Regions from separate parts of the Kitasatospora sp. NPDC101447 genome, predicted to be linked through region 1. Evidence: riboswitches for the same ligand, from Rfam matches in the RefSeq annotation. Region 1 holds a riboswitch; the other holds the start of a gene.

Region 1 (4,975 bases):
AGCCGATGAGCAGGCCCGCGGTGTTGGTGAAGGCGACGGCCGGGCGGGACATCATCTTCATGTCCACGAGCGGGTGCTTGACCTTGGTCTCGATGATGCCCCAGACCAGGGCGACGACGGCGGCGACGGCGAAGAGGCCGAGGGTCTTGGTGGAGGTCCAGCCCCAGTGGTTGCCCTGGCTGACCGCGACGAGCAGTGCGGAGAGCCAGCCGGCCAGGGTGATCGCGCCGAGCGGGTCGGCGCCGCCCTCCTTGTCGGTGACCGGGTCGGACGGGACGCGGAAGGCGACCAGGGCGACGGCGATCAGGCCGAAGACCAGGCCCATCCAGAAGATCGACTTGTAGTTCCAGTGCTCCAGCAGGAGACCGGTCGCGACCAGGCCGAGGCCGGAGCCGACGCCCATCGAGGCGCTGATGGCGGCGACGCCGCCGGTCACCTTCTGCTTGGGCAGCTCGTCGCGGACGATGCTGATCGCCAGCGGCATCACGCCACCGCCGGCGCCCTGCAGGACGCGGGCGACGACCAGCCACGTGAAGGAGTGGGTGGTGACCGCCAGTGCCGAGCCGGCGACCAGACCGGCCAGCGAGATCAGCAGCATCGGCTTACGGCCCCGGAGGTCGCCGAAGCGGCCGAGGAGGGGAGTCAGCACTGCGGCGGAGAGCAGGTTGGCGGTCATCAGCCAGGTGATGCTGGAGCCTGAGACGCTCAGTTCCTTGGCCAGCGAGGGCAGGATCGGGACGACCGCGGTCTGCACCACGCTGAACGACAGCATCGCCAGGATGAGGGCCGGCAGGACCCGGGTGCTGCTCTGCTTCTCGGCCGCGGTGGTGGGCTGGGGTGCCTCACTCACGGTTGCTTCCTCCCGTACATAGTGAATGAACTGAAGTAACCATGCAGGGAGATACTTCAGAGTGTCAAATATCGAGTGGTTAAGCTTTGGCAAAGGCGGAGTGTCGGGCGTCCGTCGGGCGCCTGTGGCGGGCCGGGGGTGGCCGTCGCAGCGGGTGCCCGGGCATGGGAAAAGGGCCCCGGCCGGGTGGTCGGGGCCCTCGGTGGGGTGCTGGTCAGACGAGGGGGCGCATGGCGGCGGGGCGGGAGGTCTCCGGGGCGGGAGCGGCCGGTGACGGGCGTGGGCCCTCGGCGATCTCGGCGGGGGTGTCGTCGTGGACCTCGACGTGTTCGCGGCGGACTTCGTCCCGGATCACCTCCTCGGCGGTGTAGCGCTCGACGACGAGGCGGACGCGCTCGACGGGGGCGAGGTACTTGTGCACCACCGGACGCTCCTCGCGGAGGGTGACCTCCTCGACGGCCTCGGCGATCTCCTTCTCGGTGAGGGAGGCGCGCTCGGCCTCGCCGACCGGAATCCGCTCGACCCGGACGCGCTCGCGGACCACCGGGACCCGGCGCTCGATCTGCTCGGTCGTCACGTACTTGCGCAGCTTCGCGGTGCCCACGGTGTGCCACTCGGTGGTGACCTCCAGTCGCTCCTCGCGGCAGGTGATCTCGACCGGGTCGGTGGGGGCGGGAGCGGCGGCGCCCACGGTGCTCTCGGCCGGCTGCGACTGCGGGTGCGGGTGCGGTTGCGGCTGCGGTTGCGGCTTGGGCTCGACGGGAGGCGTGACGGCGGGAGCGGGAGCGGGAGCGTGGGCGGGTGCGGGGGCACTGAGGGTGCGCACGTGGGCCTCCGGGGCGGTGCTGGTGTCGGTCGGGGCGGGCTCGGGCGAGCGGAGGGCGAGCGGCTTGGTGGTGGTGGCCGTGGCCGTGGCCGCAGCCGCCGCAGCCGTCGCGGGCGCGGCGGCCGGGGCGGTGCCGAAGTCGAGGTCGGACTGCGCGGCGTGGCCGCCGCTCTCACCGGCCGGGTCGTCGCTCCCCGGGGTGTCGAGGCCGTAGTAGCGGTAGAGCTGGAGTTCCTGGGCGGGGGACAGGTGCTGGCCCACACCGAAGTCCGGGGACTCCTTGACCAGCGACTTGTCGTACGGGACCCGGAGCTCTTCGCCGGAGAAGTCGCTCGTGGTGAGCGGGACGAAGGCGTCCCGGCCGAAGATGCCGGTCCGGACGGCGGCCCACTCGGGCCGTCCGGTGGCATCGTCCAGATAGACCTCGTCGACCGTGCCGATCTTGTCTCCGTTGCGGTCGACCGCCTTGTGGCCGATGAGGTCCCGGGGGTCGATGTCGGTCTGCACTCATTCCTCCAGGGCGCTGGGCCTGCGGAACCCCCGCAGGAAGGCGGCCGGAGCACCCGTTCCGTCCGCCACTTCACACCAAATGCCATGAATCGGACGGGCGCGACCGGGGTGCGCCGGACGGGCTGCGTGCTGCGCCGTCCGGGGGACGCGCGTAGACCCGGCGTGACCTGAAGCACCCGTGATCGGAAGGCCTCCCGCTGGTACCCTGGGCGGCGACCGCAGAGCCCGCTCGGGAGAGTCTCCGCCGCGAAAACCGCTGGTCGGAGCGCCGAAGGAGCAACTCCTCCCCGGAATCTCTCAGGCATCCGTACCGTGTGGGGTAGGTCACTCTGGAAAGCAGGGCAGGAGTGTCGGCACGGAAGCCGGCGACCACCACCCTCACCGACGGTGCAAGCCGACGGAGCGCTCACAGCGCGCTCCGTGCGGGCGAAGCTCTCAGGTCCCGATGACAGAGGGGGAGGCCTGTCGGGTTCGCCCGCCACGGCTGAGTTCGCTGTCCGCAGCGGGAAGGTCGGCCGGCGTGCGTACCCCCGCCGGTCCGTGACCAGGAGGCCTCGACCACATGAACGCCCAGCCGAACGCGGGACGCCCCACCGGCGCCTCGACCCTCACCGAGCTTGAGCTGGCCAGCCCCTTCGAGAACCGCCACATCGGCCCCGACGCCGCCGCGCAGGAGAAGATGCTGGCGTCCGTCGGCTACGGCTCGCTGGACGAGCTCGCCGCCACCGCCGTGCCCGAGGCGATCCGCTCCATCACCGGCCTGGACCTGCCCGCCGGCCGGTCCGAGGCGCAGGTCCTCGCCGAGCTGCGCGAGCTGGCCGGCCGCAACCAGGTGCTCCAGCCGATGATCGGCCTGGGCTACTACGGCACCTTCACCCCGCCGGTGATCCTGCGCAACGTCATGGAGAACCCGGCCTGGTACACCGCCTACACCCCGTACCAGCCGGAGATCTCCCAGGGCCGCCTGGAGGCGCTGCTCAACTTCCAGACCCTGGTCTCCGACCTGACGGGCCTGCCGACCTCCGGCTCCTCGCTGCTGGACGAGGGCACCGCGGCCGCCGAGGCGATGGCGCTGGCCCGCCGCGTCACCAAGGTCAAGGGCGGCGTCTTCCTGGTCGACGCCGAGACCCTGCCGCAGACCATCGCGGTGATCAACACCCGCGCGGTGCCGACCGGTGTCGAGGTCGTCGTCGCCGACCTGTCCGAGGGCATCCCGGCCGAGATCGCCGAGCGCGGCGTCTTCGGCGTGCTGCTGCAGTACCCGGGCGCCACCGGTGTGGTCCGCGACCTCACCCCGGTGATCGAGCAGGCGCACGGCCTGGGCGCGATCGTCGCCGTCGCCGCCGACCTGCTGGCGCTGACCCTGCTCAAGTCCCCCGGCTCGCTGGGCGCCGACATCGCCTGCGGCACCTCGCAGCGCTTCGGCGTGCCGATGGGCTTCGGCGGCCCGCACGCCGGCTACCTCTCGGTGCGCGCCGAGTACGCCCGCTCGCTGCCCGGCCGCCTGGTCGGCGTCTCCGTCGACTCCGACGGCAACCGCGCCTACCGCCTGGCGCTGCAGACCCGCGAGCAGCACATCCGCCGCGAGAAGGCCACCAGCAACATCTGCACCGCCCAGGTGCTGCTCGCCGTCATGGCCTCGATGTACGCCGTCTACCACGGCCCGGACGGCCTGGCCGACATCGCCCGCCGCACCCACCGGTACGCCGCCGCCCTCGCCGAGGGCCTGCGGGCCGGCGGCGTCGAGCTGCTGCACGGCGAGTTCTTCGACACCGTCACCGCCGTCGTCCCGGGCCGCGCCGCCGAGATCGCCGCCGCCGCCCGCGCCAACGGCATCAACGTCCACCAGGACGGCGCGGACCGGATCTCGATCTCCACCGACGAGACCACCACCCGCGAGCACCTGGCCGGCGTCTGGGCCGCGTTCGGCGTCGAGGCGGTCGAGGTCGCCGAGACCGCCGACGCGCTGCCGGGCGCCCTGCTGCGCGAGGACGAGTACCTGACCCACCCGGTCTTCCACAGCCACCGCTCGGAGACCGCCATGCTGCGCTACCTGCGCCGCCTGTCGGACCGGGACTACGCGCTGGACCGCGGCATGATCCCGCTGGGCTCCTGCACCATGAAGCTCAACGCGACCACCGAGATGGAGGCCGTGACCTGGCCGGAGTTCGGCCAGCTCCACCCCTTCGCGCCGATCGACCAGGCCCAGGGCTACCTGACCCTGATCCGCCAGCTGGAGCAGCAGCTGGTCGAGGTGACCGGCTACGACGCGGTCTCGATCCAGCCGAACGCGGGCTCCCAGGGCGAGCTGGCCGGCCTGCTGGCCGTCCGCGCCTACCACCACGCCAACGGCGACACCCAGCGTGACGTCTGCCTGATCCCGTCCTCGGCGCACGGCACCAACGCGGCTTCCGCCGTGATGGCCGGCATGCGCGTGGTCGTGGTGAAGACCCTGGTCGACGGCGACGTGGACGTCGAGGACCTGAAGGCCAAGATCGAGCAGCACCGCGACAGCCTGTCGGTGCTGATGGTCACCTACCCGTCGACCCACGGCGTGTACGAGACCGAGATCACCCAGATCTGCGCGATGGTGCACGAGGCCGGCGGCCAGGTCTACGTGGACGGCGCCAACCTGAACGCCCTGGTCGGTCTGGCCAAGCCGGGCAAGTTCGGCGCGGACGTCTCGCACCTGAACCTGCACAAGACCTTCTGCATCCCGCACGGCGGCGGCGGTCCGGGCGTCGGCCCGGTCGCGGTGCGCGCCCACCTGGCGCCGTACCTGCCGAACC
Region 2 (4,975 bases), on a different contig from region 1:
TTGAGAACCGTCATGGTGTGGTCTTCCCGGGAGGAGCGACAGGGGGGAGACGGCGCGGGGTGGGCCGCGGCACGGCGGCCCGCCCCGGCACCAGTGGATCAGCCCTGGGGGTTGGTGAGGGCCTCGTACTCGTCGGCGCTGAGCAGCTCGTCGGTGGACTCGACGCGCACCTTGAACAGCCAGGCGCTGCCGAACGGGTCGGCGTTCACGGTGGCCGGGTCGGCGACGACGTCCTCGTTGATCTCGGTGACCTCACCGGTCACCGGGGAGAACAGGTCGCTGACCGACTTGGTGGACTCCAGCTCGCCACAGGTCTCGCCGGCGGTGATGGTGTCGCCGACGGCCGGCAGCTGCACGTAGACGATGTCACCGAGGGCGTCGGCGGCGTGCTTGGTGATGCCGACCGTGGAAACACCGTCCTCAGCGGCCGTCAGCCACTCGTGCTCCTTGGTGTACTGCAGGTGCTGGGGGTTGCTCATGACGTCATTCTCCAGGATGGGAAGCGGGTACGACGAAGCGGGCCGCCGCGCGGACGGCTTCGACCTGCGTCTATGGGAAAACGGGGGGCCCGGACGGGCGTCAGCGGGCGCGCTTGTAGAAGGGCAGCGCCACGACCCGGACCGGCTCGTGCTTGCCGCGGACGTCCACCGCGACGGTGCTGCCGGGAGCGGCGTGGGCCGCGTCGACGTAGGCCATCGCGATCGGCTGGCCCAGCGTCGGGGACGGCGCGCCGGAGGTGATCCGGCCGATCGGGGCACCGTCGGCGGAGACCACGCTGTACTCGGCGCGCGGGACGCGCTTGCCCTCGGAGACCAGGCCGACCAGCACCCGCGGCGGGTTGGCCTCGGCCGCGGCGGCGGCCTGCTCCAGCGCCTTGCGGCCGACGAAGGCGCCCTCGTTGGTGGTCTTGTCGAAGCGGACGACCCGGCCCAGGCCCGCGTCGAACGGGGTGAGGTCGGTGGACAGCTCGTGCCCGTACAGCGGCATGCCCGCCTCCAGGCGCAGCGTGTCGCGGCAGGACAGGCCGCACGGGACCAGGCCGCGGCCCTCGCCGGCGGCGGTCAGCGCCTGCCAGATCTCCTCGGCGTCGGCCGGGCGGCAGAAGATCTCGAAGCCGTCCTCGCCGGTGTAGCCGGTGCGGGCCAGCAGCACCTCGCGGCCGGCGACCTGGGCCGGGAGGATCGCGTAGTACTTCAGGCCGGGCAGGTCGGCGTCGGTGGTCCCGGCCAGGATGGCGGTCGACTCCGGGCCCTGGACGGCGATCAGCGCGTAGGTGTCGCGGTCGTCGGTGACGACGGCGTCGAAGCCCTTGGCGCGGGCGATCAGCTCGTCGAGGACCAGCTGGGCGTTGGAGGCGTTGGCGACGACCAGGAAGGCGTCCTCGCGCAGGCGGTAGACGATCAGGTCGTCCAGGATGCCGCCGTCCTCGGCGCAGATCATGGTGTAGCGGGCGCGCAGCACGCCCAGCGCGGAGACGAAGCCGACCAGCGCGTGGTCCAGCATCTCCCCGGCCTGCGGGCCGGTGACGGTGATCTCGCCCATGTGGGAGAGGTCGAACAGACCGGCCTTGGTGCGGACGGCGAGGTGCTCCTCGCGCTCGCTGCCGTAGCGCAGCGGCATGTCCCAGCCGGCGAAGTCGGTCATGGTCGCGCCGAGGGCGCGGTGCAGCGCGTCGAGCGCGGTCAGGCGGAGGGACGACATGGCCAGGAACTCCTCGGTCGGGGCACTCAGGGGTGCACGCGCCGGACCGGACCCGCTCGGGGGCCGACCCTGCGCGCGGGCATGCGGCGGCGTGGGTCTCCCCATCTGTCGTCGAACCTGAGAGCTTCACCGCCCCGCCGGCCCGCAGCTGTTTCCAGCTTGGGGGACAGCATGGCGGCTTGCACCGTGGGTGGGCGCGCGACAGGGCCGTGCGCCGCTTTCCAGATGTGCCTAACCCGTGCGGTAGGGGGGCCTGAGAGATTCCGGGGAGGACTTGCTCCTTCGGCGCCGGCTCTGCCGCCACGCTGGCGGCACTCCGGGCTCTCCCGCGCGGGTTCGAGCGGCCGGTATGGAGTTGTGGAGCCCGCGGCGCATGCCGTCGGACGCGCACATCATGGCACGTCCCGGACCGGGAAGGGAGAGGGGACCCGGTCACACGGGAGGAGGGGGCCGGGATCGGGCGGGAGGAGGGGACCGGGTCGGGCGGGAACGGCGGACCCGACCACCCCGCGCCGTCCCGAACACGGGCCCTAGACTGCTCCGCGTCGGCGCAGCAGAGGGCGGCCGACCGGCAGAGGGCGGAATCGGCGGCGCATGGGGTACCCGGTGGAGCAGCAGCAGGGGTGGGGCGGTCCCGAGGGGGCACCGTCGGGTGGCACGTGGCCGGCCAACGAGCTGGAGCAGGTGCTGACCGCGGCCATGGGCGACCCGGGCGCGACGCCGCGGGTGATCGAGGTGCTGGCCCGCAGCCAGGTGTGGGTGCCGCTGCCGGCCGGGGCCGACCCGCAGGGGCAGGCGCTGGACCTGCCGATCATCGAGCTGGGCGGCGACCCGTACGTGCCGGTGTTCTCCTCGCAGGAGGTGTTCCTGCAGCAGGCGCCGGGGATGGCCTTCGCGATCGCGCCGGTCTGGGAGTTCGCCCGCGGGCTGCCACTGGGCGTGGGCATCGCGGTGAACCCGGAGGCGGCGGTGGGCATCCCCGTGCCGCCGCAGGGCGTGGCCGAGCTGCGCCGCGGTCCGCGCGAGGACCGCTGGGAGGGCGCGGAGGATCCGGCGGCGCCGACCGGCGGCCGGGTGGCGTTGCGCGAGCCGGTGCCGGGCGAGGACCCGGAGCACTTCCTGGCCGCCTGCCGGGCCGAACTTTCGGCCCTTCCCGGGGTGTTGACCGCGCGCCGGGCGCTGGCCAGCATCGAGGGCGAGCCGACCGTGATGTTCGTGGGCGTCCAGTTGGATCCGGCGGCCCCGGCCGAGCCGGCCGCGGTGAACGACGCGCTCGGCCGAGCGCTGGGAACCGCGCCGCTGCCGGGTGGCGTCCACCTCGTACTGCTCGACCTCGCCGACGACCCGGTGGTCGAGTGGCTGCTCACCCGGGTAATGCCTTTCTACACGCGGGTGTGAGCGGGGTTCGTTCGTAGGCACGTCGCCGTGGCGGTGGCCGGTGCCGCGCCATAGGGTGCGTGCAGACGGCCGACGGGCCGGCGGGTTCGAGGAAAGAGGCGCGGCGAGGTGGGCGCATGAGTGCGGGTACGGGAGCGGGCGGGGCGCCGGGGCCCTGGGGCCAGGCCCCGGCCGGGCACCCGGGAGCGGACCCCGGCGTGTTGGAGCACGCCCTGCGCGAGGTCGCGCCGGAGCGCTACGACGCGTACGAGCGACTGCTGCACGCGCTGGCGGACGGCCGGGTCTGGATGCTGCTCTGGCACGGCACGCCGGGCAGTCCGGACGCGCAGTACGGGAACATGGAGATCAGCGGCCACGGCTACGCGCCGGCCGTCACCTCGCCCGAGCAGCTCGCCGCGTCCGGCTGGGCGCGGGCCCACGAGGTCATCTCCGGCCGGGAGATCGCCGCGTCGCTGTACCGCACCCGCTGGGGCCTGTGGCTCAACCCGCACGCCCCCGGCGGCGGTGTCGGCGTGCCCTGGGCCGACCTGCGGCGGATCGCCGCGGGCCTGGACCGGCTGCCGGCCGGTCCGCTGAAGCTGAGCGAGCCGCAGGTCAACGCGCAGCCGTTCTTCGCGCTGCTGGAGCGGCAGGCCGGTGAGGTGCGCGCGGTGCGGGCGCTGCGCCGGGCCTGGGTGCAGCCGGCGGTGGGGGAGCCGTACCTGGCGATCGGCCTGGACCTGTACGAGAGTTCTCCGCCCGCGGTGGAGGCGGTGCGCGCCCTGATGCAGCGGGCGATCGCGGTGGCCCCGGAGGGGCTCGCGGTGTCCACGGTGGCGATGTCGGACGAGTACGACCCGGTGGCGCTGTGGATGCGCGCCAACTCGCGGCCGTTCTTCGACCGGGAGTCCGGGCGCCCGGCGACCGGTCCGTACCCGCCGGTGCCGCCGCCCGCGTACCCGGGGCCGTCGATGCCGGGGCAGCCGACGCCGGGGTGGGCGTACGGCACGCAGGCGCCTGCGCCGGGCTGGCAGCAGCAGCCCCAGCAGCCGTGGCCGGGCTACCCCGGGCGCTGATTGCCAAACCCGAAATCCTTGCCACGAAGCCGACTTGATTGTCCATCAAGTCGGCTTCGATGCTTTCCGGACGGATTTCCGGATATGAGGTCCGGTCATCTTGACATGCCTGTTACAGCCATGTGAAGAGGTATATGCCGGAGATCGGGGAGATGCATGCCTGCAGATCACAGTTGGGCATCTGTCGGTTGTCAGGGCTGGCGCAAGCCAGTTCGCATGGCAGAGAGTTCTGCGCAACGCACCGCGCGTCCTGGAACCCCACAAAGGTGAGCGCGCACGCCGACCGCTCGTCCACGCGAAGCCCATGCCGCGTGGCGACAGTGCCCGTGCACGAAGCACTGTCGCGAACACCCGCTCCTCCTACAGCTTTCGCACGTCCGCAGCCGCACCGCCGAAGCCGGCGACCGGCACCCGTGGGCCGGCCACCGTCGGCGAGGGGACCAACTGACCATGACCGCATCCGTGACCACCGCCGGGAACGAGCCGGAGGCAGCCGCCGCCCCGAGCCCGGCCAAGAAGATCGAGGGCCGCTCCCTCGGCCAGATCGCCTGGACGCGCTTCAAGCGCGACAAGGCCGCCGTCATCGGCGGCGTCGTGGTGATCCTGCTGATCCTGCTCGCCGTGCTGGCCAAGCCGATCGAGTCGATGTTCGGGCTCGACCCGGACGCCCTCCACCAGGACCTGCTGGACGCCGACCTCGGCGGTCTGCCGCTCGGCGACTGGGGCGGCATGAGCGGGGACCACCCGCTCGGCATCGACCCGCTGCAGGGCCGGGACCTGCTCACCCGTGTGATCGAGGGCTCCTGGGTCTCCCTGCTGGT

What was found. Region 1 has a riboswitch for glycine ahead of gcvP (aminomethyl-transferring glycine dehydrogenase). Riboswitches for the same ligand answer to the same signal wherever they lie in the genome.
Region 2: another riboswitch for glycine. It lies ahead of gcvT (glycine cleavage system aminomethyltransferase GcvT); the one in region 1 lies ahead of gcvP (aminomethyl-transferring glycine dehydrogenase).

The regions. Positions count from the first base shown of each region.
Region 1 covers NZ_JBIWNL010000024.1:120,108-125,082, reverse strand. Annotated here, with positions in the region: gene ACIRST_RS28665 (MFS transporter) at 1-850, opposite strand, end outside; gene ACIRST_RS28660 (PRC and DUF2382 domain-containing protein) at 1,065-2,183, opposite strand; glycine riboswitch at 2,407-2,509, shown strand; gene gcvP (aminomethyl-transferring glycine dehydrogenase) at 2,749-4,975, shown strand, end outside.
Region 2 covers NZ_JBIWNL010000004.1:383,657-388,631, forward strand. Annotated here, with positions in the region: gene glyA (serine hydroxymethyltransferase) at 1-14, opposite strand, end outside; gene gcvH (glycine cleavage system protein GcvH) at 99-479, opposite strand; gene gcvT (glycine cleavage system aminomethyltransferase GcvT) at 580-1,701, opposite strand; glycine riboswitch at 1,933-2,040, opposite strand; gene ACIRST_RS08720 (enhanced serine sensitivity protein SseB C-terminal domain-containing protein) at 2,296-3,099, shown strand; gene ACIRST_RS08725 (enhanced serine sensitivity protein SseB C-terminal domain-containing protein) at 3,216-4,154, shown strand; gene ACIRST_RS08730 (ABC transporter permease) at 4,605-4,975, shown strand, end outside.